DNA from 3 places in the Bradyrhizobium sp. MI1.3 genome. Region 3 is predicted to be linked to each of the others. Evidence: predicted binding sites of a transcription regulator. Region 3 holds the regulator's gene; each other region holds the start of a gene.

Region 1 (10,089 bases), on a different contig from region 3:
GGTGATCTTATCGACCGTGATCTTGTCGACTGCCATTCGGTCCCCCGATCGCAAGTCTGCAAATGATGCCCGGCACGAGGCGCGGACCTTCAAAAGCTTATCTCGAAATAGGGCTGCGATAGGGCGGCGAGGCCGGCGGTTCAGGCCGATTGCAGCATGGGCGAGCGGACGATCAGCCGGACGACGTCGTCCCGCGACTGCTTTTCCGCGAATTTGACAGCAAAGCCGTTTTCGAATTTGCGGATCACGCGCCCGACACAAGCGCCGACCGCAAGCGGAGTTCCCACTGGCGGATCGTATTCGCAGGATATGGCGACACCGGCCGTGGAGACGTCGATGATGAAGCAGGCATGGGTGTTGCCGTCGGCGAGCGTCAGGAAGGTGTGCGCGACCTGCGGAACGAAGCGCGCGTCATTCCGCAGCTCCTGGACACTGGCGTCCTTTTGCTTCTTCTCGAGCCAGGTCAGCTTTTCCGACATCCAGGCGCGCCGGGCCCGCGTCATGTCGAGCTCCATCAGGAAGCCCGATTTCAGCGTCGCGCTGATGGTGCACTGGAATTCGCCAAAGTCCTGGAAGTAGGAGGTCACGCGCTCGCCGACTTTGCCGACCACGGGAACGTCGACCATCATGCGGAACGGCGAGACGCGGCTGGTGCGGCAGGCGAAGGTCCGGAGCTTGCCCTCGCAATCGTACCAACGCGGCAGCGAGTAGCTGCCACTCACGGTGACTTGCACGGCACGCTGTCTGAGGAATTCTGCGACGGACATGGGCGCCAATCGTGGTTCGGAGGGTTCCGTAGTTCCACGGTAGCAATCAAATTCTAAGCAAATGATACCGGCGCTCACGAGCAGGGGTAAATTTTTGGTAAATGCGCCGGTCGAGACAGGCGGCATAGCGCCGCGATTATCAGTCCCGTGACCTCACGATCGCGTCATCCGAGCAGCACCAGCAGGGCCAGCACGCCAAGGGCCATGACGAGCTTGATCGTCGCGCAGGCCACGCTGCTCGGTCTTCTCTCAAATCCGAACCACGGCAATGAATGCTGCATCGCGCGCGTTGCGACTGCTTCGACGATGGCGAACAAAAGAGCGATTCCGGCGAGGAAGGACCACGATGTATCCGGAAGCATCCATGTCGAGAGCGACGCGGGAACGGACGCTTTCAGCGATGCCAGCAGCGCGAACCATCCGAACAGGGATACGAAGCCCTTGATGATTTCGGGCCCGATCGTGCCGGGCTCGATACGGATGCCGATCTTTCCAAGAGCGAGTTCGATGCGCTCGCCATCGCTGAAGAAGAGGAAGGCGCCGAGGTAGAGCGGAACGCGCGACTGAAACAGGAGTGCGATGATGCCGAACAGCACGGCGTAGCCGTAGGCGTCAGCGAGAATGTTCGTGCCGGCCGTAGGCGACGGCGCAGCCGTGGCCCGAGACAGCGATCTGGCGCGCGCCATGTGCTCCAGCATTCTGGCGCGCCGTTCCGGCGCGTAGGCTGCCGTCCGGTGGATCCATGGCGGCGGCGCCGGCGAGGCAATCCCGGCCTGGTCGTCCGAGGGAGATTTATGCTGCGCCATGGGCCTGCATCTGGTTCCGTCTGGACATTGGTCGGAGGCGAGGGGGAAGGAGGTTCATTGCGAGGGCGGCAGATTTCGCCGCGTCATCCAAACGTCCGGATGATGGCGCTCCCTAGCGGAATCGAACCGCTCTCTCCACCGTGAAAGGGTGGCGTCCTAACCGATAGACGAAGGGAGCAAACCCAGGGCCCCGCCGCTTTTCGCGGCACGGCCGCTGGCCGCCCGAGTCATGCCCGGCGGCTGCAGCGGGCGAACCTATAATGGCCTTTGGCGCCCTGGGCAAGCCGTTCGGGAACGGTCTTTTGGCACCGGTGGATAGCCTCCCGCCCCAGGATCAGTCGGGGCAAATTCAACGGTTTCTTAGGTTCCCTGAGCTAGCGCTGGACGGGGAGAATTTAAGCCGATGCCACCGCCCAAGAAGCGCGCAGCCCGCAAGTCGCTGTCGCAGCATGCCTGGATCACGCTCGAGGGCGGGTTCGCGGCGCGGCAATGCCTGGTCCAGGACATCTCCGCCACGGGCGCCAAGATCACGCTGGACGAGGATGCGAGCCAGCTCCCGGGCGTGATCCGGATGGCATTCGCACGCGATGCGCGGACCGGGCGGAGCTGCCAGGTGGTGTGGCGCCGCGGCAAATCGGCCGGCATCAAGTTCATCTGAAGCGACCCCCGATGGCGCGCGGCGCCGGTCCGGGCTAGAACGGCCCGCATGCGTGCGCCGCTCCTCATCCTGATCTCGTTGCTGACGACGTCCGCGGCCGCGGCGGAAGCCTTGCGTCTCCCGCCTGCGGAGCGCCCACAGGCCGGCAAGGACTTGCCGCTGAAGGGTGCCGGCGGGAGCGCGAAAGCGGGCTCTTGCGCCGCCTATGGCCGCGGCTTCCATCTGGTCGAGAGCACCGGCACCTGCGTCAAGATCGGCGGCTCGATCAGCATCGAGACCACGGTCAGGCGCTGACGTCGATGCCGCCGGACATCATGCGGCCCGAGATCATCGTCCCGTTCGTGATGTATTGCGCGCTGCTGTGGTGGGTCGGCCGCGGCCTGAGCTGGACCGCGCGGCTCGCCACCGCGGCCGTCACGCTCGTGCTGATTTTCTGCGTGCTGCTGTTCGAGCGCGGCTGGCCTTAAACAAAAAACGCGAAAACAACCCCATGCACAGTAGCCGCCACCTCCCGGCGGCGCGCGGCGAAGTGCGGATTCATCGTGCTCTCAACGGAGTTTAGGCCGCATCACCGCTCACGACATCGGCGGTGCCACAAATTGCGCAAAACCGGGCCGTTTGCCGAGCTCGGCGAGCCAGCGCGTCAGATGCGGCTGCGCGGGCCGGGTGATGCCCTCGACGCCGAGCCAGCGCCGCGCATAGGCGCCGATCGCAATGTCGGCGAGGGTGAACGCATCGCCGTCCATGAACGGACGCGTGGAGAGCAGACGGTCGGCGATGGCCCAGACCTCGGCGGCGGCATCCGCATCCTTCTGCAGCTGGATCATGTCGCGCTCGGCGGGCGGCGTGCGCACGAGGCCCCAGAACACCGGGCGGTCGACCGGCTGCACCATCGACAGCGTCCAGTCGAGCCAGCGGTCGACGCTGGCGCGCAGCTTCGGCGCCTCGGGATAGATTTGCGTGCCGCGCCCGTGCGCGAGGCAGAGATAGCGCATGATCGAATTGGATTCCCACAGCGTGAAGTCGCCCTCGACCAGCGTCGGGATCCGCGCATTGGGGTTCATCGCGAGATAGTCGGCCTCGCGGGTCTTGCCGAAGGCCATGCCGGCGTCGATGCGCTCGTAAGCCAGGCCGAGCTCGGCGAGGCACCACAGCACCTTCTGCACGTTGACCGAATTGGCGCGGCCCCAGATCGTCAGCTTTTGGTCCGGCACATCATCCTCCCCAAGCTTTTCTTGGTGTCGTAGCCCGGATGGAACGAAGCGCAATCCGGGGTGCTTCGGCAGCGTCAGTCCCGGACGACGCGTGCGCTCCACCCGACAAGCGCGGGTGATAGCGGAATCCACTGCGGCGAGCGACGCGCGATTGCGCCGATCCTCTCATGCAAAAGGTCCGCATGCAAAAAGCTCCGCCTGAGGCGGAGCTTTCGTGCAGGGTCAAGTTGGTCAGGCGATCAGCGGCCGAAGAACAGCCATAGCAAGATGATCACCGGGATCGGCACACCCAGCATCCACAACAAAATTCCGCGTCCCATCGCGTCCTCCTCCAATTGCATTGTCGAAGAGAGAACGCTGCTGGCACGGGCTTGTTCCAGCGGCGAGCCTACCAATGGCCGGTGTTCGGCATCGACGACCACGGCTCCTGCGGCGGCTTCGGGTCGCCCTTCTGCAACAGCTCGATCGAGTGCAGATCCGGCGAGCGGACGAAGGCCATGTTGCCGTCGCGCGGCGGGCGGTTGATAGTGACGCCCGCCTTCATCAGCTTCTCGCAGGTCGCGTAGATGTCGTCGACCTCATAGGCGAGATGGCCGAAGAAGCGATCCTCGCCATATTTTTCCTCGTCCCAATTCCAGGTGAGCTCGACCAGCGGCGCGCCGCGGCTCGATGGCTGCTTCTTGAGCGCCTCGAGATCGTCCGACGAGCACAGGAACACCAGCGTGAAACGCCCCTTGTCGTTCTCGATCCGCCGCACCTCCTTGAGCCCCAACGCATCCTGGTAAAACTTCAGCGCGACATCGAGATTGCGCACGCGCAGCATGGTGTGGAGGTATCGCATGGTTGTTGCTCCCTTGAACGGATGGGGTTTTGCTTTGGGCCGAGACGGCGGAGAAGGAGATAGCAGGAAATTGGGGGGAGGGGCAAAGGGTGGGTGCACGTGTGCGTGAGGGTGAAGCCCGCTGATGAAGCAAATCAGCCGGCGACTTCAATGCACTTTCACCGCAAATCCAGTGCCGCACACGCGCCACCGGCAACGTATGCGGGCCGGTCTGCTGCCGCGGCCTATTGCGCCGCGAGGCGCTTTCCGGCCTGCTCGATCGGCGGCATGAAGAGCGATACTGCGGTGCCTTCGGGGTCACGAAACTGGAACGTCTTGTTGCCCCATGGCATCGTTTTCAGCTCATGAACCAGGGTGACCTTGTCTTTCAGGCGCTCATACTCCGCATCGATGTCTTCAACCTGAAACTCGATCACGGCGGTGCGGTTTGCGCCGGGCTCGGCACTGTTTTCTTGCCAGAGCGCGACCGTCTCGGCAGCGCCGATTGCCAGGTTGGCGCCCGGCGTTACGATCTTGGCGAACACCGGCGCGAGCCATTCGGCGGAAACTCCGGTGACCATTTCATAGAACGAGACCATGATGTTGATGTCGGAGGCGATCAGGCGAGTGGAGGCGAACTTCATGGCATGTCCTTTGGTTGACCGCAGATTTGAGCGGCATCGCGGGGCTCGTCGCACACCGCTGCTGCCACCCTGATGTCAGCAGTCACGATGCCGTGCCGAGCGCGCGAACTACGGGCATGAATTGCGATGGCAATGCTGGACTGCGCCTCAAGTGAGACACGATGATCCCGGTGAAAGGGCTGGACTGCACCGTCACCGCAATTTTAGAGTCACATGGGCAGCGCGCCAGTTCGTTCGAGGCCTAAGCCCAGCCTCCAAGGAAGACGGGCCCCGTGATGACTCAACGCTTGGGCGTCCAGGTATCGAAGTTGCCGTCCTTCTTACCGACAGCTCTGGCCTTCTCAACCGAGATGCCGTCGCGGCAGGCGATGTAGGACTGAACCTGGGCGTTGGTCCCGGCTCGCTTCGCAACCCACATGTCACGCGTGAAGCCGTTCTTTGCCATGCAATCGAGCGCATGAGGGGTGCTGTTCGAGGCGGCGTGGGCGCCGATTGTTGACAGCAGCAATGCGGAAACAGCGATAATTGTTTTCATGAAATCTCCCAATGAAGCGCCTGTACAATAGCCGCCGTAAACAAAGCTACAAGGCGCTGTTGTCAGAACGCTCAACTTTCCAGATAGTCGATCGTTGGAGACTCTTCAGGTCGCTGGAGGTCGGGGCGTCGCGCCGGTCGACCGAAGGGGGACTCAATTGCAAGCTCCCGGGAGATATTGATGCGTTTTAGAACGGCACTTTTGGTTGCTTCACTCGTGGCGCCGTGGTGTGCGGCTCCGGACACGGCAAAGGCTGCGGGCAGCATGACGCTCTGCCTGCAGGCTGGCTTCTCGCAAGCCTGCTGCAAAGCCGAGGAAGCGAAGGGCGGTTTCAACGGTGACGGTGCCGATGCCTCTGCGCGCCGCTGGAATAGTCTTGCTATGTGCAAGAGCGGGAGTGCGCAGAAGATCAAGCGCTAGAAGACGAGCCCCTTCACGCGAAGCACCTCCACAGCGCTAACCGGGCCCTCAGAACGGTGATCCAAAACCGCGGAATTTGGCCACCTCACTCACGGGTGGACAGGCTTGTTTAGCCGTTGGCAGATGAACTCCTCGCGGAGATGACGCGACTAACCGCCATGGCCAATATTCTAGGCGAGCTTCTGTTCGCACTTATCCGCTCGATTGTTGCTGGATGGGCGTATGCGCTCTGGGTCAAACTGGCGACATGGCTCGAGCCGAAAATCCAACGGCGTTGGGTGAAGGTTGCCGTAGGAGGCCTCCTCGGCCTGGCAGCCTTTTTTATGATTCCGATACTGATGGGGCTGTTGGGCCTTTGAAGACAATGAAATCCGTTCTCATCCCCGCACTGGCAATCGGGGCGCCCGTCTCGACGGTGCTGCTCGTCATGGAGCAGCTCACCGACTACTCCATCGCTGTGATGGCATGGGAGATGCCGGGCATATCCGCAGCTTATCTTTTCTGGGGAGCTGTCGGCAGTTCCGTTTTCCTGGGCATCGCCATCACTTGGGCCGTGAATGCCATCGTTTACGGGGCGCCCGCCTTCGTCGTCCTCACGGTCGTCAAGCTGGCAATTCGCGGTTCGCCGAAGTGACCTGACAATGACGGTGATGCCAGATATCTACTTCTCGAGCCCGGCCTTCTGCCGCATCGTATCGATTAGCTCTGAGGCCTCTGCCTTGGTCAGATCCTTCTTGGGCAGCTCCTTGTGGGCCTGCTCGGCGAGGGTCTTGAGGTAAGATTCCTGGGCACCGGTCATCGGGTCGTCGCCGGAGACCCAATCCTTCGGATCCTTTTGGGTGTTGTCCGCCATCTTGTTGTCAGTCACGGCGATCTCTCCTTTTCAGGTTCAATGCCGGCTGACGCCTTTTGTTCCTTATTTGTTCGTGGCTGACCCATGACGCAGCAAGGGCCGCACTTGCCCCGATTCAGCGTCGGGAGATGATCACGGAACGGCCGGCAGCGATCGGCGTCTGCGCATGAGACCTATCTTGCGACTTGCCTTGCGCCCCCAATCGAGGATCGGTGCCTCAACCGCGACATGCAAGGCGGCGGCGAGACCGATGGAGAGCAGGATGCCGGCGATGATTGTCCCGACGATCGACAGACGCCACAGTCCGTCAAAGCTGGCGATCCATTTCACCACCAGATAATGGACGATATACAGCGCGTACGAAATCTTGCCGAGCCATTGCAGGATCGGTGAGAAGGATCGTCCTTCGGTCTCGACAGCGATCACAGCATGGATCAGCAATCCCGCACCTACGCCATAGGTCAGGACGCGCGCGAACTGCGCGTCGATCGCGCCGTGCACGAAAATCCAGTACCAGCCGGCCACGAACAGGCCCGCGGAAACGGCTGGGAAGTGGCGCGAAAAGCGCAATCGTCCGCTTCTCTGGAGATAGGCGATGACAACGCCGGCACCGAATTCCAGCACCAGCGGATGAAAGTAGATCCCGAACTCAAGGCCGAAGACGAGAGCAAGAATGACCAGGCCGAATCCAGCGAACAAGATCTCGAACAGCCGGTCCGGCTTGATCGCCAAGACGACCGCGACGGCGACATAGAAGTGCAGTTCGAAAGCCAGCGACCACGCCGGCCCGAGGTACCAATTCGGATATGTCCATGCGAAGATGGTTCCGAGGTCGAGAGCGGGGCGGTCGCCCGGCGCCAGCGCGATCCAGGAAGAGCTGATAAACGCCGCCAGCAACACCAGCCAATAGAGCGGAAAAATTCGGAGGGCCCGTCTGAAAGCGAAATCCAGCGGGTTGTGTTGTGCCGTCGCCGTGGTCGCGATGATGAAGCCGGAGATCACGAAGAAGATGTCGACGCCGCTCGCGAGAATCGTCAGCGCGCCCTCGGCGAGCTCGGGGCCGACCCTATCGGGTCGCGCACTGATTGCGTGTCCGCAGACCACCGACAGCGCAGCGACCCCGCGCATCGCCTGTATACCCGCGAAGATCCGCACCAAGCCCCGCCACGTTTATTGATACGCAATCTAGGCGAGAAACCCATTAAGGAACAGTTGCGCTGATGCGATAGAATGGCTGCTGGATGCGCTGGCGATGAGACATGCATCTCAAGGCGGATACATTTTGCTGAGCCTGTCATCGAAGGCACGACCATTGACGGCGTTGCCCTGCTATGCGGGTGCTTCTCAGCGGCGCCTGAGCAAGCGCCTCATCCTTCGAGACGACCGCTTCGCGGCCCCCACAGGATGAGGCTCAGCTGCATCCGTCTCCGTTGAAGTGCTGCCGCCTACTCATTCCTCATCCTGAGGGCCCGCCGCAGGCGGGCGTCTCGAAGGATGGCCGCAGTCGAGCTTCCAGCCACATGTTTCTTCATGTGCGAGAGTCCCGCACGCGACGGCGCGTGAATCGAAAAACCGCCCCCGATTGCCGGAGGCGGTTCTCGAAAATCTGGCCAGAGAATTATCGCGACCGATATTCGCTTCGCGCGAGACGCCCTAGTGACCGGTGCCGGGCTTGGTCGTCTTTGGCGGCTTGCCGTCTTCGATCCGGCCTTCGTTGCGCAAGTCGCGACCTTCCTGGGCCTTCTTCTGGCTCTCGCGGGATTTGCCGTGTTCGTTCATCTCTTCTTTGATGAATCCGGCGCCTTCCTTCACTTTACCTTCAACGCTCATGACGATCTCCCTTGCTGGAGATGGGGCAACTCGCGGCGAGACCTGACCGTTCCGGTGCGCGCACGATTGTGAGGCGTGCATTGGCGACAGGTTCCAAAAAGATCCGCGTCATGATGGGTCATGAAATGGCCGCGCCGCCTTGTGGGAAGCGACGCGGCCGGGAAGCAAGCCGTACAGGAAACCGGCTTACTTCATGTTGCTGCGGGTCCTGGTGCCGCCCTGGTCGCTGCCGGGGCCGGAGCCGCCTTGGCCGGAGGCGTCGGGCCTCACCATTCCGCCCTTGCCCATGCCGTCATGGCTCATGCCGGTGGTGCCGCTCCTCATCGTGCCCTTGTCCGTGTTGGTCATACCGGGCTTCTGCATGTTGTCGGTCTGCGCGGCGGGGCCGGTCTGGTTCTGCGCAAAGGCGGAGCCGCACATGAGGCCGAGGGCGGCGGTCGCAATGACGAGCTTCTTCATCTCAAACTCCTGGTTGGTTGTGTGGGCCAACGGGAGCGCAGAAACCGTGTTCCTAAAACAAGGTGTTCCGGAGTGCAAAAATTCTCGTCTGCAACGAGGGTACTTTCGGTTCTGATTGACTCAGAACCGCTCCGGATTGTTGTGACGCGTTTTCTTCGCGCGAACTTGAAAACGCCCTACGCCGCAAGCCGCTGGTCGGTCGGGCCCGTCAGGTGCTTGAGCACTTCCGCATGCTCCAGGTCGGGAACCGCAATGGCCGTGTGGCTGTAGCTCGCATGGGTTCGTGAGTTTGCAATCCGGTCCAGGATCTCGCCGCCCTTGATGACGTGGAGGCCCATGCCCTCTCCGGACGGGAAGATCGCGAGCACCACGTCATAAGCCGTGATGACGGCCCGAAGCGCTTCGGCCTTGTCTTCGGCAATTTCGACGAACACGCGAACATCGGCCGCGAGTTCACGCAGCTCGTTAAAATCCAACACTGTGGGGTACTCCAACGCAACGATACTGAGAGGAGCTTGGAGGCGTTAGGTTACTGAAGTCTCAACGGCCTATGCCCAGCCACAGGTTTATCGACCAGGCGCCCCCGTCAGGCCGATAGACGCGCGGGCGTTGCCGCCTGCTCGGCGATGCGCCGGCACGGGAAGGACATCTGGAGCGGGGAGGGACGAAGCGCGCCTCGTACCCATACGGGCGTCACGCGATACACGCGTGACTTATGCGCGCTTTACTTGGCGTATCCCTGGGAGCGGAGCCACGCGATCTTGCGGTCGCCGTTGATCCAGTCGTCGGCGTCTGCCTTGCTGGTGAAGCCCTTGATTTCGCGCTGTTCGCTGTCCGGGTAATCCGCCAGGATTTTCCAGTCGTTGTCTGCAATGCGGACGGTTTTGAAGGTCACTTTTGTTTTTGCCATGCCGCATTATGCAGGAGATGGCCGGAAAAGAGAACCTGCCTTGTGACGGTCACCGGTGTGGCCCGGGCGCAGACCTCGGGGGCCAGCCTGATCGGCTTTGCGCGGCCAGGTCCCCGAAAAGGCGAAAGCCCCGCCTGGGGGAAGCGGGGCTCTCCGATGGGGGTGAAGCTTGG
Region 2 (10,089 bases), on a different contig from region 3:
CAGGCGATCCCCACGGCCCGCGCCGCCTCGATATCGCGCACCTCGTCGCCGATCGCGATGACCTTGCCCGGCTCCACGCCGGCGCGGCGGATGACCCGTCGGAATTTCGAAGGCTTGCCAAAGATCGACGCGGCGCAGTCGAAATGCGCGAACAGCGCGGCGGCCTCGCCGAGTTTTTCGCGCGCATTCGCTTCGCTGTCCGATGTCACCAGTGCGAGCTGCACGCCGTTACCGGCCAGTGTTTTCAGCATCGTCTCGACGCCCGAAAACAGCGAAATCTCGGCGGCCGCCTCAGCCTTCAGCCGCCGCGCATGCCGCGCGATCGCCGGCAGCTTCCACAAGGGCACCTCGAGCTGGCTGAGAATCTCGCGCGACGAAGCATGCCGCAGCCCCTCGACATCCTCATCGGCGACGCGGCGGAAGCCGAAGCGGTCGGCGACGTCGTTGATGGTGCGCAGGAACCACGGGAAGCTGTCAGCCAGCGTGCCGTCGAGATCGAAGATGGCGAGGGAGTAGGGCATGGAGACGAAGCTACACCGCTAGGCTTTCCACACCGCTTCCTCGGTCCATCCGAGTTGGTCGAATTCGGTGGCCCTGAGCGGCGCCTCTCCCTCGGCGAAGAACTCGTCTAGCTGGGCGGGGTAACGTGCGTTTCGGACAGCATCGCGTGGGCTTGTCCGCGATGATGAATTTGATGCTGGAACAGATGCATGAGCAGCCGGTCGCGACGTTCGATCTGCACGCGGGTGTCGCGGTTGATCCGCACGAGACCGTCGAGAAGCTCGGGCGTCAGTCCATCGCAGACGGCAATCAAGCGCTTGTCGATCGCGGCTTGCTCGGGCTTCAGCGCGGCAAGTGAAAGGTGGGGCACCTGGTTCTTCCAAGCCGCCGGTCCCAGCCATCCGCCCTCCAGCGCATCGACATAGAAGAGGTCTATGACATGGATGTGGTTGAGCGTGCGCTGCAGGCTTGGAAAGAAGCCGGTTCGTGCGGCTTCGAAGTCAGCCTGAGACAGCGCGGCGCAAGCAGTGAGCAGCCGGTGGTTCGCCCAAGCATTATTGTGGGCGAACGCACGATAGGTTTGCAGAAGTCCTGCAGGCAAAAGCGACCTCCCTCAGACAATGTGTCGGCACGCTCCCGCTGCGTAACCTACTCCGCCGCCTCGCTCGCCGCGCGTCTCCGCTTCGGCTTCCGCGCCTTCGCCAGCACCGGTGCTAAAAACTTCCCCGTGTAGCTCCGCGGCGCTTTCGCGATGTCTTCCGGGGGGCCCCAGGCGACGATCTCGCCGCCGCCGTCGCCGCCTTCGGGGCCGAGGTCGATGACCCAGTCGGCGGTCTTGATGACTTCGAGATTGTGCTCGATGACGACGACCGTGTTGCCCTGCGCGACCAGCTCGTGCAGCACCTCCAGGAGCTTCTTGACGTCGTGGAAATGCAGGCCGGTGGTCGGCTCGTCCAGGATGTAGAGCGTGCGGCCGGTGGCGCGCTTTGACAGCTCCTTGGCGAGCTTGACGCGCTGGGCTTCGCCGCCGGACAGCGTCGTGGCCTGCTGGCCGACATGGATGTAGTCGAGGCCGACGCGATGCAGCGTCTGGAACGTCTCGCGCACGCGTGGCACCGCCTTGAAGAACTCGGCGGCTTCCTCGACGGTCATGTCGAGCACGTCGGCGATGCTCTTGCCCTTGAACAGGACCTCCAACGTCTCGCGGTTGTAGCGCTTGCCCTTGCAGACGTCGCAGGTGACGTAGACGTCGGGCAGAAAGTGCATCTCGATCTTGATGACGCCGTCGCCCTGGCAGGCCTCGCAGCGGCCGCCCTTGACGTTGAAGGAGAAGCGGCCGGGTTCGTAGCCGCGCGCCTTCGACTCGGGCAGGCCGGCGAACCATTCGCGGATCGGCGTGAAGGCGCCGGTGTAGGTCGCGGGGTTGGAACGTGGCGTGCGGCCGATCGGCGACTGGTCGATGTCGATGATCTTGTCGATGTGCTCGAGACCTTCGATGCGGTCGTGCGGCGCTGCGCCCTCGCTGGCGTTGTTCAGCTTGCGGGCGATCGCCTTGTAGAGCGTGTCGATCAGCAGCGTCGACTTGCCGCCGCCGGAGACGCCGGTGACGCAGGTGAACAGGCCGAGCGGAATTTCGGCCGTGACGTTCTTGAGGTTATTGCCGCGCGCGTTGACCACCTTGATGGTGCGACGATGGTTCGGCGGACGCCGCTCCGGCACCTCGACCTCGAGCTCGCCCGTGAGATATTTGCCGGTCAGCGAATTCGGGTTGCGCATGATCTCGGCGGGCGTGCCTTCGGCGATGATGTTGCCGCCATGCATGCCGGCACCGGGGCCGATGTCGAGGACGTGGTCGGCGAGCAGGATCGCGTCCTCGTCATGCTCGACCACGATCACGGTGTTGCCGAGGTCACGAAGTCTCTTGAGGGTATCGAGCAGGCGCGCGTTGTCGCGCTGGTGCAGGCCGATCGAGGGCTCGTCCAGCACATAGAGCACGCCTGTTAGCCCCGAGCCGATCTGCGAAGCCAAGCGGATGCGCTGGCTCTCGCCGCCGGAGAGCGTGCCGGAGGAGCGGGAGAGCGTGAGGTAGTTGAGGCCGACGTCGAGCAGGAAGGTGAGGCGCTCGCGGATCTCCTTGAGGATGCGGCCGGCGATCTCGTTCTGCTGGGTGTTCAGCGCATCCGGCACGGTCTCGAACCACGCGCCGGCGCCCTTCACCGACATCTCGGAGATGTCGCCGATATGCTTGCCGCCGATCTTGACGCAGAGCGCCTCGGGCTTGAGCCGAAAGCCGTGGCACGCCTCGCAGGGCACGTCGTGGAAATACTTCGCGAGCTCCTCGCGCGCCCACTCGCTCTCGGTCTCGCGATAGCGGCGGTTGATGTTGGTGATGACGCCCTCGAACGGCTTCTTGGTGTCGTAGGAGCGGACGCCGTCCTCGTAGGAGAACTTGATCTCGTCCTCTCCGGAGCCATGCAGGATCGCGTTCTGCGTCTTCTTGGGCAGATCCTTCCATTTGGTGGTCAGCGTGAACTTGTAATGCTTGCCGAGCGCCGTCAGCGTCTGAATGTAATAGGGCGACGAGGACTTGGCCCAGGGCGCGATCGCGCCCTTGCCGATGGCGAGCTCCTTGTCGGGGATGACGAGGTCCTCGTCGACATGCTGCTCGACGCCGAGGCCACCGCAGGCGGGGCAGGCGCCATAGGGATTGTTGAACGAGAACAGCCGGGGCTCGATCTCGGGGATGGTGAAGCCGGAGACCGGACAGGCGAACTTTTCCGAGAACAGCATACGCTCGGGTCCGCTCTTGTCGTGGATCTTTGCGGTCTTCTTTTTCTCTTCCGCGGGTGCTGTCGCAGCCGGCGCGTCCGCGAATTCGATGACGGCGAGGCCCTCGGCGAGCTTCAGCGCGGTCTCGAAGCTTTCGGCGAGGCGTTGGCCGATGTCGGGGCGCACCACGATGCGGTCGACGACGACGTCGATGTCGTGCGGGAATTTCTTGTCGAGCACAGGGGCTTCCGCGAGCTCATGGAAGGCGCTGTCGATCTTGACGCGCTGAAAGCCCTTCTTGAGCCATTCGGCGAGCTCTTTGCGGTACTCGCCCTTGCGGCCGCGCACGACCGGCGCGAGCAGATAGAGCCGGGAGCCCTCCGGCAGCGCCAGCACGCGGTCGACCATCTGCGAGACGGTCTGGCTCTCGATCGGCAGGCCGGTGGCGGGCGAATAGGGCACGCCGACGCGCGCCCACAGCAGGCGCATATAGTCGTAGATTTCGGTCACCGTGCCGACGGTGGAGCGCGGGTTTTTCGATGTCGTCTTCTGCTCGATCGAGATCGCCGGCGACAGGCCGTCGATCTGGTCGACGTCGGGCTTCTGCATCATCTCCAGGAACTGGCGGGCATAAGCCGATAGCGATTCGACGTAGCGGCGCTGGCCCTCGGCATAGATGGTGTCGAACGCGAGGGAGGATTTGCCGGAGCCTGACAGCCCCGTGAACACGACGAGCTTGTCGCGCGGAATTTCGACATCGACGTTCTTGAGGTTGTGCTCGCGCGCGCCACGGATCGTAATCGCGCGCAGGTGTGCTCCCGCGTTCTGTTGTTGGCGCTTCGCCTTGATCACTTCATCCATCCTGGTGGTCCTCAGGGAATCCAAAAGCGCGCGATCGCGCCAACTTGAAAGGCGCGCATCGCCCGGAACCGGGATCGGCGCCGATGGGTAAGTAAGCGAACGTAGGAAGAACAGGGACGGATTTCCAGTGGCGTTTGCGAATCGTCAACGGATTGTTGGCGCGCTGGCGGCATCTGGCAGGAGCACGGCTTGCGGAACTGCGCGTGACCGGTCCCGTTCAAACAAAAAGGCCGGCGCGAGGCCGGCCTTTCGTAACACGATGGCGTCGATAGCGAAGATCAGTACTTCGCGACGATCGGGCCCCCGAAGTGATAGTTCACGCCGACCTGCACGGTGTGAAACTCGAGCGTGCCGGTGGGCAGGGCGCCCGAGAAGTAGGTCTCGCCGCCGAGGCTGCGAAAGAGGTACTCGCCCTTGACCGACCACTGCGGAGCGAAGAACGCTTCGACGCCCGCACCGACGGTCCAGCCGGAGTGCCACTTGCTGTCGGAAGCGGTCACGCCGAGCGCGCTGATGCTGAGCTTGTTGTCGATCCAGGCGTAACCACCGGTGCCGTAGAACAGGACGTTGTTGACGGCGTAGCCGATGCGGCCGCGCACGGTGCCCATCGCATCGGTCTTCGAGCTGAGGGTGGTGCTGACGAGGCCGAAGCCGGGGACGGCAACGGGGCCGGTGACCGAGGCGCTGACGTCAGCCCAGGAACCATCGGCCTCGATGCCGAACACGACATTGCCGGTCTGCCAGTTGTAGCCGGCAGTACCGCCGACGAAGCCGCCCTTCATCTTCGGGTCGGTCGAGGAATTTTCCCAGGCGCCGCCACCGACGATACCGAGGTAGAAGCCGGTCCAGTTGTAGACCGAAGCCATGGCCACCGGAGCCTTGGTGTAGGGGCGCGCCGCCAGATCAGCGGCCGAAGCCGGGGCAGCGAGTGCGAACAAACAGGCCGAAGCCAACAAAACCTTTTTCATTTTCAACTAATCCCAGTCCCAGTTTCTGATTTTGCCTTCCACGATAGGGAAGGGCATCGGACTCATTTGCCCAACTGAGGCCGTACTTACACCATTGAAGCCGCAAGTTGTGTCACTGGAAAGCCACAGCGGCCTAAAAATGGTGCGATTACTGACCTTTGGTCCCCATGGGAACAGCAACGAAAAAGGCCGGCGCGAGGCCGGCCTTGCTGTGATGGATGTCAGTTCGATCAGTACCTCGCGATGACCGGACCGCCCCAGCGATAGTTCAAGCGGACGAGGCCCATGTCGACGTCCTGGCGAATCCGGTCGCTGCCGAAAACCGCACCCGCGGGCGTTGTGAAGCCGATCGTGCGATCGCCAAGGAAGATGTGGTCGTATTCAAAGCCCAGCGACCAGTTGGGAGCGAAGCCGAACTCCAGACCGGCCCCGACCGTGCCACCCCAGCGAGTCTCCCGCGCCGAGGCCAGCAGCGCGCCCGCGCCGGGCGTGCCCGCAGCAGCGTAGATGTCGTATTTGTCGCCGACGACGGCGGCGCCGCCCTTCACGTAAAGCAGCACGTTGTTCCAGGCGTAACCGATCTGACCGGTGATGAGCCCGAAAGAGTCGATGCGGGAACGGTTGCGATCACCCGTGACCAGGGCGGTGCCGGGGAAAAGTGTGCTCACGTTGTCGCCCCGGAAATCGGCCCAGTTGCCTTGGCCTTCGAGGCCGAACACCCAATTGGTGGACTGCCAGCGATAGCCGATCTGGCCACCGACCGTGCCGCCGACCGCGTTATGGCAGCCTTCCCCGACCAAAACGCCGGTCGCGGGCGTGACGAAGTCCCAGCACGTGTGGCTCGAGCCACCGCCGCCGTTGATGCCGATGTAGAAGCCGCTCCAATCGTAGATGGTGGCAATCGCCGGCGCCGGAGCCTTGGTGTAGGGACGCGCGGCAAGATCCGCCGCGCTCGCGGGAGCCGACAGGCCCATCGCCACTGCACTGATTGCACCAATAAGAAGCTTATTCATTGCCAGTCTCCCCAGGTTCGTCCGCTTCTTTCTTCCCCGAAGCGGTTGATCAGGCACGAGGGCCCATATGATTTAAGTCCGAGGAAACCGTAGCTCTACGGAGCGGCAAAGTCCGTCTCCGAAATGCAACAAGAACGGGGCCGTGCGAGGACCCACAACTTGCTGAATGTTAAGTTCTTTCCTTCGCTTTTGGGAACCTACAAAGGTTCCAATCGACGCGTGCCTTCCCGCAGTACATTGGCCGATCGACGCCACATATTCGATGCGGAAGTTCGCCAAGAACAAATCTGGAACAAGCCGGAGGTCGATGCTATATGTGGGGATAACCGGAGGGGCGACGGACTGATCGTCGTCCGCAGGCGTTCGGCGAGCGTATAGGGTCGCCTCAACAGGCACGGCGGAACGCGGGGAGCGGACCGGCCTTCTTGAATTCAGTGGCATTCGGAGCGGAGAGCGGAGATGGCGGGAAGCGTCAACAAGGTCATTCTGGTTGGAAATCTCGGCAAGGATCCTGAAATCCGCCGCACCCAGGACGGGCGGCCGATCGCCAATCTGAGCGTCGCCACCTCGGAGACCTGGCGCGACAAGGCGACCGGCGAGCGCAAGGAAAAGACCGAGTGGCACCGCGTCGTGATCTTCAATGAAGGGCTCTGCAAGGTCGCCGAACAGTATCTGAAGAAGGGCGCCAAGATTTACGTCGAGGGTGCGCTCCAGACCCGCAAATGGACCGACCAGAGCGGCGTCGAAAAGTACTCGACCGAAGTCGTGCTGCAGGGCTTCAACTCCACCCTGACGATGCTGGACGGCCGTAGTGGCGGCGGGGGAGGCGGCAGCTTCGGCGACGAGCCGGGCGGCGATTTCGGCTCCTCCGGTCCGGTCAGCAGCGCGCCGCGGCGACCCGTTGCCGCCGGCGGCGGTGGCCGCAACAGCGACATGGACGACGACATCCCGTTCTGAGCGATTCCGTTCTGAGAACGAGGCATATCGATGCGGAGGCGCCGGCCGCGTGGGCGGCGCTTCTCATCTCGTGTCAAAAAATCCCACTAATCGGCAGGACGGGCTCGGGATTTCCGGGCCCGCTTCATGTTTGGGGTGAGCTCGGATTGCGGCTTGGCAAACGCGCTGACGGGGCAAGCTCGCCGGTCGGTTTTCCACGTGTTACCGGCGATTTTGCAAGGCCGATGCGGGGGCTGCCCGAGGCACCGCTCGCAAGGGCTTAAGTTGTTGGAAAAATAGGCGGAAAAAGCGCTTCCCAGATCGCCGCGAGGGTGGTTATCAGAGGCTCGATGCGCTATATGATTCCCAGATAAAACCTCATCGGATTTCCCCTTGGCTGACGACGACGACAAGCCCGGCGACCAGCCGGCGCAACCCTCGGATATTCGCCCCGTCTCCATCTTCGAGGAGATGAAGAAGTCCTATCTCGACTACGCCATGAGCGTGATTGTGGCGCGTGCGCTGCCTGACGCCCGCGACGGCCTGAAGCCGGTGCATCGGCGCATCCTGTACTCGATGAACGAGCAGGGGCACACGCCGGACAAGAAGTACGTCAAGTCCGCCCGCGTGGTCGGTGACGTCATCGGTAAATATCATCCGCATGGCGACCAGTCGATCTACGACGCCATGGTCCGGATGGCGCAGGACTTCTCCATGCGCGTGCCGCTGATCGACGGTCAGGGCAATTTCGGCTCGGTCGACGGCGATCCTCCGGCTGCCTATCGTTATACTGAAGCCCGATTGACGAAGGTGGCGCTGGCTCTGCTGGCCGACATCGACAAGGACACGGTCGACTTCCAGCCGAACTACGACAACAACGAGACCGAACCGTCGGTCTTGCCGGCCAAGTTCCCGAACCTGCTCGTCAACGGCGCCGGCGGCATCGCAGTCGGCATGGCGACCAACATCCCGCCGCACAATCTCGGCGAAGTCATCGACGCCTGCGTCGCGCTGATCGACAACCCCGCGCTCACCATCGACGAGCTCATCAACATCGTGCCGGGACCGGATTTCCCGACCGGCGGCGTCATCCTCGGACGGCAGGGCATCCGCGCCGCCTATCACCTCGGGCGCGGCTCGGTCATGATGCGCGGCAAGGTCGCGATCGAGACCATCCGCAAGGAGCGCGAGGCGATCATCATCAGCGAGATTCCCTACCAGGTGAACAAGGCGACGATGGTCGAGCGCATCGCCGAGCTGGTCAAGGAAAAGAAGATCGAAGGCATCGGCGACCTGCGCGACGAATCGGATCGCGACGGCTACCGCGTCGTCATCGAACTGAAGCGCGACGCCGTGCCGGATGTGGTGCTGAATCAGCTCTACAGGTTCACGCCGCTGCAGACGAGCTTCGGCGTCAACATGGTGGCGCTCGACAGCGGCCGTCCGCGGATCATGCATCTGAAGGACCTGCTGGCGATCTTCGTCGACTTCCGCGAGCGCGTCGTCACGCGGCGCACCAAGTTCCTGCTCGCCAAGGCCCGTGATCGCGCCCATATCCTGGTCGGTCTGGCGATCGCGGTCGCCAATATCGACGAGATGATCCGCGTCATCCGGACCTCGCCCGACCCGACCACCGCCCGCGACACCCTGATGTCGCGCGACTGGCCGGCCCGGGACGTCGAGGACATGCTGACGCTGATCGACGATCCGCGCCACCGCATCAGCGAGAACGGTACGATCCGGCTGTCGATGGAGCAGGCGAGGGCCATTCTCGATTTGCGCCTGCAACGCCTCACCGCACTCGGCCGTGACGAAATCCGCGAGGAACTCGACAAGCTCGCCGGCGAAATCGCCGACTATCTCGACATCCTGCGCTCGCGCGACCGCGTGCTTGAAATCATCAAGTCCGAGCTCGCCGAGGTAAAGGCCGAGTTCGCGACCCCGCGCCGCACCGTCATCATCGAGCAGGAAGGCGAGGTCGAGGACGAGGACCTGATCCAGCGCGAGGACATGGTCGTCACCGTCTCGCACGCCGGCTACGTCAAGCGCGTGCCGCTGTCGGCCTACCGTGCCCAGCGCCGCGGCGGCAAGGGCCGCGCCGGCATGCAGACCCGCGACGAGGATTTTGTCAGCCGGCTGTTCGTGGCGTCCACGCATACTCCGATGCTGTTCTTCTCCTCGCGCGGCCAGGTCTACAAGATCAAGGTCTGGCGCCTGCCGATGGCCGCGCCGAACGCGCGCGGCAAGGCGCTGATCAACATCCTGCCGCTGGAGCAGGGCGAGCGCATCACCACCATCATGCCGCTGCCGGAGGACGAGTCCACCTGGGGCAATCTCGACGTGATGTTCGCCACGACAGGCGGCAACGTCCGGCGCAACAAGCTGTCCGACTTCGTCGACGTCCGCCGCTCCGGCATCATCGCGATGAAGCTCGACGACAACGAAGCTATCGTCGACGTGCAGATCTGCACCGAGCACGACGACGTGCTTTTGACCGGCGCCGGCGGCCAGTGCATCCGCTTCCCCGTGACCGACGTGCGCGTGTTCACCGGGCGCACCTCGATGGGCGTGCGCGGCATTGCGCTTGCCGAGGGCGACAAGGTGATTTCGCTAGCGATCCTGCGCCACGTCGAGACGACGTCCGACGAGCGCTCGGCGTATCTGAAGATGCGTCGTGCGGTTGCCGGCGAAGCTGCGGCCGAGGAGCCGGCGGCGGACGCCGAGGCCGAGGAGACCTCCGGCAGCTTCCAGCTGGCTCAGGAGCGCTATGTCGAAATGTCGGCGGCCGAGCAGGTCGTGCTGACCGTCTCCGTCAACGGCTACGGCAAGCGGACCTCGTCCTACGAGTACCGCACCACGGGCCGCGGCGGCAAAGGCATCGTGGCCATGAGCGTCAACAACCGCAACGGCAACCTGGTGGCGTCGTTCCCCGTGGAAGACGCCGATCAAATCATGCTGGTCACCGACAAGGGCCAGCTGATCCGCTGCCCGGTCGAAGGCATCCGCGTGGCCGGCCGCTCAACCCAGGGCGTGATCGTGTT
Region 3 (10,089 bases):
TCACCGGCTCGGTCGAGCAGTTCGGCCGCAAGATGCGCCTGCCGGTGGTACTCGCCCCCGTCGGCGCGCTTGAGATCTTCGATCCGGATGGTGCGGCGAGCGTGGCACGCGCCTGCGGTACTTTCGGTGCGGCGCACATGCTCAGTTCCGTGTCCGAGCCCGGCCTCGAGAAGACCGCCGAAGCTGCGCCCGACGCGCTGCGCCTCTACCAGCTCTATGTGCGCGGCGACGACGCCTTCGTTGCCGACGTCGTCAGCCGGGCCGAGAAGAACGCCTACGCCGCCTTCTGCCTGACCGTCGACACCGCTCATTACAGCCGTCGCGAACGTGACATCGCCAAGCGCTACGTTCGCGAGAGCCGCCTGCGCGCCACCGGCGGCGATTACCAGAAGGGTCTGGAGTGGCGGACGGTGAAGATGATCAAGGACAAGTTCAAGATCCCGCTGATCCTCAAGGGCATCGCGACGCCAGAGGACGCGCTGATCGCGATCGATCACGGCGTCGAATGGATCTACGTCTCCAACCATGGCGGCCGTCAGCTCGATCACGGTCGCGGCGCCATGCATGTGCTGCCCGAGATCGTCGATGCCGTGAACGGCCGCGCCAAGATCATGGTCGATGGCGGTGTCTGTCGCGGCACCGACATCGTCAAGGCGATCGCGGCGGGCGCCGACCTCGTCGGCATCGGCCGGCTGCAATGCTGGGCGCTGGCGGCGGCCGGCGAAGCCGGCGTGGCGCGCATGCTGGAGCTGCTCGAGGACGAAGTGCTGCGCTGCCTCGGCCTCTTGGGTGCGACGTCGTTCGCCGAGCTCGACAAATCCTGCCTGCACCAGGCGACCGCAACCAACGCGCCGAGTGTGTTCAGCGCGTTTCCGCTGTTCGACCACGAGCCATATCGATACTGAGTGAAAGGATGCAGGTGACATCGCTCTCTCCCGGCAGCGCGGATGCGCTCCTGTTCGATCTCGGCCGCGTAGTGCTCGATATCGATTTCTCCAAGGCAATCGCCTGCTGGGCGGGACATGCCGGCTGCAAGCCCGAAGCCATCGTCGCGCGCTATGTGCGGGACAGCGAAGCCTATCGGTTGCACGAGATGGGGAAGATCAGCGATGAGGATTATTTCGCCTCATTGCGAGCCTCGCTCGGAATCGGCATTTCGGACGCGCAGTTCCTGGAAGGCTGGAACGCGATCTTCGCCGGCGAAATGCCTGACATCGCCGAGCTGCTGCCGCGGGCAGCGAAGCAGATGCCGCTCTACGCTTTCTCCAACACCAACCGGCCGCACGTGGACCATTTCTCGAGGGAATATGCCGACCTCCTCGGCCACTTCCGAGAGCTGTATTTGTCGTCCAGCATCGGCCTGCGCAAACCGGATGCGGAGGCTTTCGACCACGTCGTTGCGGCGATCGGCGTGCCCGCCGGGCGCATCGTGTTCTTCGATGATCTTGCTGAAAACATCGAGGGAGCGCGGGCGCGCGGCTTGACGGCGGTGCATGTGACCTCGCCGCGTGACGTCGGGAACGCATTGAAGGCATTGGGCATTTGACGAGGAGTCGGTGTCGCGAAACCCACGGCGGCACCGCCCGCCGGGACCAATTTTGAGAAATTGAGGAACCCGATCACTTTGTGCATTTTTGTACAGAGTTCCGGGAACGGAATACCGCCTTCCGGACTCTTAGAGTCCGTTGGGACTTCTACGGACGGATGCATCATCGTGCTGGGCAAAACCTACCTCACCAAGCAGGCCTCTCTTCTTCTTGAATTCGCCAGGACAACTTCAGATTCGGACCTTTCCGCCAAGCTTGTGAGCAAGGCCGCCGACCTGAAATCCCAGGCCGATCCGCTGCCCGACAAAGACCAGGGAGCCAAGGCGCCCGACGTAACTCCCGGGCAGGCAGGGAGCTGATCGATGCAGCCCGGGGCGCTCGTCGTTCTCGCCTTGCCGTGATTTTCCTTGCCGTGATTTTCGTCGCTTCCATGGCCGCGCGACGCGCTTGATCCTGCCTTCCGGAACAATGTGAAGCGGCGGGATGACTGTGCCCGCTCAGCGGTTTTTGCCTCTGCGCCCGCGCTCGGCTAGAAGACGTGCGGAACATTCGCCCGAACGTGCCGAGCAGGAGTTTTCGCCGTGGCCTTGATGCCGGTTTCCGACGCGCTTGCCGCGGTGCTGGCGGGTGCAGAGCCGCTGCCGGAAGAAATGATTTCCCTCGACGAGGCCCATCATCGCGTGCTCGCGTGTGACCTCGCGGCGCGGCGCACGCAGCCGCCGCAGGCGATGTCGGCGATGGACGGCTACGCGGTGCGCGCGGCCGATGCCGCGACGATCGATTCGGAGCTCACCGTGGTCGGCGAAGTCGCGGCGGGCCGACCGTTCGCCGGGACGATCGGCGCCGGCGAGGCCGTACGGATCTTCACCGGCGGCGTCGTTCCCGGTGGCGCGGACGCCGTCGTGATCCAGGAGGACACGGTCGCCGCCGGCAAGCGGATCATGATCAAGGAAGCCGCGATCGCCGGTCGGCACATCCGCCCCGCCGGCGTCGATTTCCGCGAGGGTGACGTGCTCCTGCGCAAGGGAAGCCGTGTCACCGAGCGCGACCTCGCGCTCGCTGCCGGGATGAATCATCCGCACCTTGTCGTTTTCAGGCGTCCAAAGGTCGCGATTCTCGCCACCGGCGACGAGCTGGTGATGCCAGGCACCACGCCAGGCCACGGCCAGATCGTCTATTCCAACGGCTACGCCCTGCACGCGCTCGCCCGCAGCGAAGGCGCCGAGACGATCGACCTCGGTATTGCCGCCGATACGCTGGAGGCGACCACCGCCGGCATCCGCCGCGCCCGCGAGAGCGGCGCCGACATCCTGATCACGACCGGCGGCGCATCGGTCGGCGACCACGATCTGGTCCAGCAGGCACTGCGGGACGAAGGCATCGCGATGGCGTTCTGGAAGATCGCGATGCGGCCAGGCAAGCCGATGATGCACGGGCGACTCGGCGCAATGGGTGTGATCGGCCTGCCGGGCAATCCCGTGTCGTCCTACGTGTGCGCTTTCCTGTTCATGGTGCCGCTGATTCGCGCCCTGTCGGGCCGTTCAGTGATTCACCATCGCCGCGAACGCGCCGTGCTCGGCCGCGGCGTCGGCGCCAACGACCAGCGCGAGGACTATCTGCGCGCGCATCTGGAGGAGCGTGACGATGGCACACGCGTCGTTCTTCCCGTCAATCATCAGGACTCTTCGCTGCTTGCGAATCTCGCTGCAGCACAGGTACTTCTCGTGCGCGCACCATTCGCGCCGAAGGCCGAAGCCGGCACGGCTTGCGAAGTGTTGCGGCTCCCCGTCTGAGCACCCCCGCAACGCGCGTTCTGCGAACTTTGCTCTGTTCACGGTAAATTAAGCAGTTGCGGAACATGTATCGAACATATAGTGTCCGTTCATGATTTGTTTCGAGCATGTAGCGGCTTATTGCCGAATTCTGCGTCTCGGAATCGGACGACATCAACCGGGGGACTTTGGTCGAGATGTTAACGCGCAAACAATACGAGCTTCTGCGGTTCATCAGTGAACGTCTGAAGGAAAGCGGCGTGCCGCCCTCCTTCGACGAGATGAAGGATGCGCTCGATCTGCGCTCGAAGTCGGGCATCCATCGCCTGATCACGGCGCTCGAGGAGCGTGGCTTCATCCGACGCCTGCCCAACCGCGCCCGTGCGATTGAAGTCATCAAGCTGCCGGAGCTCCAGGCAGCCGCCGGCAGCCGCCGCGGCTTCACCCCCAGCGTCATCGAGGGCAATCTCGGCAAGGTGCGTGCGGGCTCCAGCCTGCCCGCGGACGAGGGCGAACGCCCCGTGGCGGTACCGGTGATGGGCCGCATCGCCGCCGGCACGCCGATCGAGGCGTTGCAGACACGCAGCCACACCATCAGCGTACCGCCCGACATGCTCGGCTCGGGCGAACATTACGCGCTGGAAGTGCGCGGTGATTCCATGGTTGATGCCGGCATCCTTGACGGCGACATGGCGCTGATTCAGCGCAACGAGAGCGCCGATACCGGCGACATCGTGGTGGCGCTGATCGACGACGAGGAAGCGACGCTGAAGCGCTTCCGCCGTCGCGGCGCCTCGATCGCGCTCGAGCCCGCCAACGCTGCCTATGAGGTCCGCATCCTGCCGCCCAATCGGGTGAAGATTCAGGGCAAGCTGATCGGGCTTTACCGGAAGTACTGATACCGGACGTACTTGATACCTGGAGAAGTTGGCGCCTCGCGCGCTTCCGATCGGCATCGCCGGTCAGAGATTGGAGCGGATCATCGTCCGCTCCGGCTGGATAGTCTTTCTGGTTCTGCACAGACTATCCGGCCCCTCCTCCGGCGCTGGCTACTCGCGACGCCCAAGAAGCAGCACCGAAACAGCACCGCTTCGCGGCTCGAGTGTGCGAGGAAACAGCGACGAGCGATCGAGGTCGTTGCACCAGCCGGCAATATTCGCGCATGCGCCTCCCGAATGCATCGCAACTCTCTTTGTTCCTATTGAATTCGGGAAAGATAATGTGATCGCGGCTTGCGGAAACCAGCCGCAGATTTGCCCACAACCGAGCAGAGCTTTCGTGCTTCAACTCTGATAGAGGCCTGCGCCTCGATAAGAGACGCGGGTTGCTATCCCAGCATGAGGAGCACCCGATGTGTGACTACAGCCTGCATGCCGTCGCGTCGCGCCCCGCCGAAGTCGGCGAGACGATCGTCACGACAAATTTCCGCGGCACCTCGACGCGCGGCTTCGCCTCCGCAGCCGATCCGTCTGTTGCCGTCTGCCTGCTGCCGGGAACGGAGCTCGCCTTCGCAGACGACGTCCGCTACGACAATCGCTGGATCTGGACGCGGACCATCAATTCCCGCGTGGGCAAGTTCGGCAAGATCGATCCGCACGTTCCCGACCGCCATCATGACGCGATCGAATTCCCCGACGGCAAATTTGTGCTGGTGACGCAGCTCGTCGAAGGCCAGCGCGCGACCGTGCTGCAACTGCCTGTGACCCAGTCGGTCATCGAGCGCGAGCACAAGGCGCAGATCATCGCCGACAGGCAGCCGACCGTCACGCACCTGCCGATCGGCTGAAACAGCCGCCCTCCGGCTACGAGGTCGGAGGTCAGGATTGAATTGCCATCGCCGGCCGTGGCCGGCGAGATGGTGTGGTTTGCGCCAGCGAATCCGAGCGGACGCACCGACCCGCTGCGTTGCTCCGCACCATCAGATCAATCGTCGGCCTGCAAGTCGGTCTCCGCCGGCGTTGCGTCCTTGATGCGGGGCGCGGTCGCCTTCGGCGCAAGGCTGCCGTCGAAATCACCCTCGCCGGCGCCGGCCGGCAACCAGGGGCGGCTCGTGCCTCTCGCCCTCACCGCCTGAACCACAAATCCGTCACCACGCTGCGTCAGCGCCAGTGCGCTCTGGCTGGCGAGCCGCTGCCGATCGACCACCATCGCCGCGCAATCGGGCGGCGCGGGACGCGTCGTCACCACCAGCGCGGCCCGACTGCAATCGTCGGCGAGAGCGTCGACCCGCAGTGCCAGCGCGACCAGCCTCCCGTCGATCAGTGGCGTCACGCAGCCGGATTCGTCACAGGACACGCCATCAGCCAGCGAGGCTCTGCCGGCATCGCGCGGATCGGCGTCGGCAGCGAGCCATTCCTTGAGCAGAAAGCTGTCCTTGCTGGTCCTGATCAGGTGCAGATATCCGTCCTTGCCCCGCACGGCGACGCTCGCGCCATCCCCGGCGATCAGGATGTCGGGCTGCCGCGCCGACAGTCCCCAGAGGATCGCTGCCAGCAGCACCAAGGCGCCGGACCAGCGCAGCGGCGTCCGCAACAAGCCCAGCACGATGATTCCCAGGCTCGCCGCGATCAGCGGCCCGATCCCGAACGCCGCGATGCGGCCGACGGCACCCGGCAATGCTGCGACCCAGCGCGAGACCGCGACCATCCAGTCGATGCCGATCCCCATCAGCCACCAGAACACGCTGTCCAGCCCGAACGGTGCAGCAAGCAGCCCCAACAGCCCCGCCGGCATCACCAGCGCCGAGACCACCGGCATCGCGCCGAGATTGGCCAGCACGCCGAACGGCGTGACACGGTGGAAGTGGAAAGCGGCGTAGGGTGTGGTCGCAAGTCCCGCAATCAGCGAAGCCATGAACAGCATCGCGATCTCGCGGCCGCCCCACATCGCAATGCGTGCAGTCGCCGAATGGTCCGGCGAGGCAAACAAATTCGGCATGCCGATCTGCACCAGCGCCACCAGCCCGAGCGTTGCTGCAAACGACATCTGGAAGCTCGGATGCACCAGCGCTTCCGGCGCGACCGCGAGCACGATCAGCGCGGCGACAGCAAGCGTGCGGAAGGTGATGGCGCGGCGATCGACCATCACCGCGATCAGCACTACCGCGGTCATGAAGAACGACCTTTGCGTCGCGACCTCCGCACCTGACAGCAGCAGGTAGAACGCAGCGGCGACCAGCGCGGCGGCGGCCGACCATTTCTTGATGGCAAAGCCGGCCGCCAGTCCGGGGATCAGAGCGAGCAGCGCGCGCACCGCGAAGAACACGACACCGGCCACCACGGCCATGTGATAACCGGAGATCGAGAGCACGTGGCCGAGGCCGGAGATGAACATCGCGTCGTTGACGGGCGTGGTGATCGCATCGCGCCGCCCGGTGAGCAGCGCGGTCGCGATCGCCCGGTTGTCGCCGTCGAGCGTCGCCCGGATGCGGGCATCGATCGCATCGCGCAGGCCTTGCATGAAGGCCGCGTAACGCAGCCGCAAGCCGGCGGTCTCAGGCGGCGCCGCCACCGTGATTGCGCCCATCGCGAAGCCGGAGGCGCCGATGCCCTGGAAGAACATGTCACGCGAAAAGTCGTAGCTGCCGGGCCGCACCGGCGCGAGCGGCGGCATCAGCCGCGCCTTCAGCTGAACGAAATTGCCGACCTCCGGCGCCGTGCCCTTGCGGACCGACAGGCGCACGCGCTCGAGCCTGACGTCGCTGCGCTGCGCCTCCATCGCGGTGACGCGCAGCACGAACCTGTCGGTACGCTCGCGGATGTCGCGGGCTTCGACGAAGCCCGACAACGATACCGAATAGAGCGACTTTGCCAGCACCGGGTGAGCGATGCGCGCCGTCTTCCAGGTCGCCACGGCAAAACCGGCCGCGACCGCCGCGATCATGATGGCCGGGGCGAACAGCCGGCTCCGCCGCAACAGAGCCGCGCCAAGCAGGAGCGCGATGGCGGTCGTGGCGACGATCCACAGCACCGGCTCGTGATCGGCGGAAAAATAAAGCGCGATGCCGCAGCCAAACGCTACGGGCACCCACGGCAACAGCCGCCCGGCGCCAGCCTCGGCGCGTAGCCAGGCGCGGACGGTCTCGGCCAGCGATGTCCAGAGGTCGAGGCCTGCAGGCGCGAGGCCGCCAGCGGACGCGGCGCGGCCCGCGGGCCACGTCCCCGCAATCCCCTGCGACCGTACTGGCCGGCCCGGCTCCGCCATTCCCTGCACTCGGTGATACGCAACGAAGGCCGAAGCTACCGGAACGTGCAGGCGGGCGGATAGCGGTACGGATCAGGAACGAAAGGGCGCGCCCCCTACTTTTCCTCTTCCATCGTCACCGCGACATCCGCCTTGGCCGACAGCCGGACCTTGTTGCCCTCGATGTCCGCGACGAGGCCCTTGTCGATGAAGTGATGATGCCCCTTGTGGCTGCCCTCGCCGCTGTCCTTCTTGGTCAGCTTGATGCGATTGCCTTCGACCTTGTCAACGGTGCCGATATGGACGCCGTCGGCGCCGATGACTTCCATATGCTCTGCGATGTTCTGCATGGTGGGTTCCTTGTTGGACCCACCCCAACGCGCGGGATGCACGTTCGTTCTCTCACGAGAATGACGAAGCCGTGTCCCCGCGCTCGTCAGATCAGCGGCGCCTGCGACGAAGCATGGTGATTGACGATCTTCCAGTCGCCGTCCTCGCGCACGATGACCCAGCTCATCTTGACCGAGAAATCGGGGCTTTCGCCGGCGAGATCGAACGAGATGGTTGCGGCCATGTTGATGAGGTCAGGACCTGCCTGCACCGCCCTCACGTCGGAGAACACAGCGCTCGCCTTGCGCCAGCGCGGCAGGCCGTTGAAATAGTCTGCGACGCCATCCCTGCCCCGATAGAGCTTTGGGTTGGAGCCGAAGAAGAAGGCGTTCTTCGAATACAGAGACGAGAGTGCCGCGGCGTCGAGCGTTGCGAAGCCGGCGCGCCATTTGGCGATGATGGCGGAAACGATCGCGTCGGCTTCGTCGCTCATTGTGGTCTCGCAGCCCTTTTCAGCCCTTCGCGACTTCCTTCGCGAACGTGTCGCGCAGACCAATGGTCCTGGAAAATACCGGCTTGCCGGGTGTCGAGTCGTTGTCGCGCACGAAATAGCCCTGACGCTCGAACTGCATCGGCTCGGTCGAATTGCTCTCGGCGACCGATGCTTCGACGCGGGCATCAGCTAGAATTTCCAGCGACTGCGGATTGAGATCGGCGGCGAAGTTCGAGGCGTCCGGGCTCGGGTTGGCAAACAGCTGGTTGTAGATGCGGATTTCCGCGGGCACGGATGTCGCCGCCGACAGCCAGTGCATGGTGGCCTTGACCTTGCGGCCATCGGGCGCGTTACCGCCTTTGGTCGCGGGATCGTAGGTGCAGCGCAGCTCCACCACCTCGCCGGCATCGTTCTTGATCACGCCGGTGCATTTGACGAAATAGGCGTAGCGCAGCCGCACCTCGTTGCCTGGCGACAGACGGAAGAACTTCTTCGGCGGGTTCTCCATGAAGTCGTCCTGCTCGATGTAGAGCTCACGGCCGAACGTGACCTTCCGGGTGCCGGCAGAGGGATCGTCCGGATGGTTGATCGCCTCGAGCTCCTCGGTCTGCCCTTCCGGATAATTCTCGATCACGACTTTTAGCGGCTTCAGCACCGCCATCCGCCGCTGTGACGTCCGGTTCAGCTCCTCGCGAATGCAGAACTCGAGCATGCCGACGTCGACGACGCTGTTGGCTTTCGCCACGCCAATGCGCTTGACGAATTCGCGAAGGGCGGCCGGCGGCACGCCGCGGCGGCGCATGCCCGCCATCGTCGGCATGCGCGGATCGTCCCAGCCCGCGACATGGCCCTCGCGGACGAGCTGGGTCAGCACGCGCTTGGACAGCAGCGTGTAGGTCAGGTTCAGCCGCGCGAATTCGTACTGGTGCGGCTTCGATGGCACCGGCAGCTTCTCGATGAACCAGTCGTAGAGCGGCCGGTGGTCCTCGAATTCCAGGGTGCAGATCGAGTGCGTGATACCCTCGATCGCGTCCGACTGGCCGTGCGCATAGTCGTAGCTCGGATAGATGCTCCACTTGGTCCCGGTGCGCGGATGGTGCGCATGCAGGATGCGGTACAGCACGGGGTCGCGCAGATTGATGTTGCCCGCACCCATGTCGATCTTGGCCCGCAGCACGCGCGCCCCATTCGGGAATTCGCCCGCCTTCATGCGGCGGAACAGGTCGAGGTTTTCATCCACGGTGCGATCGCGGAAGGGCGAGTTCTTGCCGGGCTCGGTCAGCGTGCCGCGCGCAAGACGGATCTCCTCCTGGGTCTGGTCGTCGACATAGGCGAGCCCGTCTCGGATCAGCTGCTCCGCCCATTCATAGAGGCGGTCGAAATAGTCCGAGGCGAAGAACAGGTTCTTGCCCCAGTCGAAGCCGAGCCAGCGCACGTCTGCCTGGATGGAATCGATATATTCCTGCTCTTCCTTGACCGGGTTGGTGTCGTCGAAGCGCAGATGGCAGCGGCCCGGAAACTCCTGGGCGATGCCGAAATTGAGCGCGATCGACTTGGCGTGGCCGATATGGAGATAGCCGTTCGGCTCCGGCGGGAACCGGGTCACGATCTCCTTGTATTTGGCCTGATCGAGGTCGGCCTGGATGATGTCACGAATGAAATCGCGCCCAACCTCGTTCGCCACCGGTTCTGTCATTACGAAAATCCTGTAGGGAAATCAGCGGCCCTTCTGCCAAATTCGAGCCCCTAGGCCAAGCCCCATGCC

Evidence for each region. Region 3 encodes LexA, which represses DNA repair genes until DNA is damaged. Its sites were predicted from a motif close to TGTTCNNNNTGTGTTCNG; they were not measured.
Region 1: a site for LexA is predicted at 6,775-6,792, ahead of AC0L3A_RS23935 (DUF3072 domain-containing protein). Genes of this name have one in related genera too.
Region 2: a site for LexA is predicted at 6,390-6,407, ahead of AC0L3A_RS04255 (single-stranded DNA-binding protein). Genes of this name have one in related genera too.

What each region holds. Positions count from the first base shown of each region.
Region 1 covers NZ_JBVVPQ010000034.1:65,646-75,734, forward strand. The annotation lists gene AC0L3A_RS23860 (hypothetical protein) at 1-36, opposite strand, end outside; gene AC0L3A_RS23865 (pilus assembly protein PilZ) at 141-767, opposite strand; gene AC0L3A_RS23870 (hypothetical protein) at 932-1,573, opposite strand; tRNA gene AC0L3A_RS23875 (tRNA-Glu) at 1,677-1,751, opposite strand; gene AC0L3A_RS23880 (PilZ domain-containing protein) at 1,977-2,231, shown strand; gene AC0L3A_RS23885 (hypothetical protein) at 2,280-2,525, shown strand; gene AC0L3A_RS23890 (hypothetical protein) at 2,531-2,698, shown strand; gene AC0L3A_RS23895 (glutathione S-transferase family protein) at 2,807-3,445, opposite strand; gene AC0L3A_RS23900 (hypothetical protein) at 3,685-3,867, opposite strand; gene AC0L3A_RS23905 (VOC family protein) at 3,834-4,286, opposite strand; gene AC0L3A_RS23910 (VOC family protein) at 4,511-4,909, opposite strand; gene AC0L3A_RS23915 (hypothetical protein) at 5,190-5,444, opposite strand; gene AC0L3A_RS23920 (hypothetical protein) at 5,625-5,864, shown strand; gene AC0L3A_RS23925 (hypothetical protein) at 5,981-6,223, shown strand; gene AC0L3A_RS23930 (hypothetical protein) at 6,229-6,498, shown strand; gene AC0L3A_RS23935 (DUF3072 domain-containing protein) at 6,526-6,717, opposite strand; gene AC0L3A_RS23940 (acyltransferase family protein) at 6,850-7,872, opposite strand; gene AC0L3A_RS23945 (hypothetical protein) at 8,371-8,547, opposite strand; gene AC0L3A_RS23950 (hypothetical protein) at 8,734-9,006, opposite strand; gene AC0L3A_RS23955 (hypothetical protein) at 9,183-9,485, opposite strand; gene AC0L3A_RS23960 (hypothetical protein) at 9,731-9,916, opposite strand.
Region 2 covers NZ_JBVVPQ010000004.1:173,321-183,409, reverse strand. The annotation lists gene AC0L3A_RS04280 (HAD family hydrolase) at 1-521, opposite strand, end outside; partial or broken gene AC0L3A_RS04275 (DinB family protein) at 540-1,102, opposite strand; gene uvrA (excinuclease ABC subunit UvrA) at 1,150-4,131, opposite strand; gene AC0L3A_RS04265 (outer membrane protein) at 4,410-5,099, opposite strand; gene AC0L3A_RS04260 (outer membrane protein) at 5,330-6,112, opposite strand; gene AC0L3A_RS04255 (single-stranded DNA-binding protein) at 6,572-7,069, shown strand; gene gyrA (DNA gyrase subunit A) at 7,442-10,089, shown strand, end outside.
Region 3 covers NZ_JBVVPQ010000013.1:97,155-107,243, reverse strand. The annotation lists gene AC0L3A_RS12400 (alpha-hydroxy acid oxidase) at 1-905, shown strand, start outside; gene AC0L3A_RS12395 (HAD family hydrolase) at 914-1,546, shown strand; gene AC0L3A_RS12390 (hypothetical protein) at 1,715-1,906, shown strand; gene AC0L3A_RS12385 (molybdopterin molybdotransferase MoeA) at 2,129-3,340, shown strand; gene lexA (transcriptional repressor LexA) at 3,517-4,218, shown strand; gene AC0L3A_RS12375 (hypothetical protein) at 4,671-5,105, shown strand; gene AC0L3A_RS12370 (ComEC/Rec2 family competence protein) at 5,243-7,522, opposite strand; gene AC0L3A_RS12365 (DUF2171 domain-containing protein) at 7,618-7,851, opposite strand; gene AC0L3A_RS12360 (YybH family protein) at 7,938-8,324, opposite strand; gene AC0L3A_RS12355 (glutamine--tRNA ligase/YqeY domain fusion protein) at 8,344-10,020, opposite strand.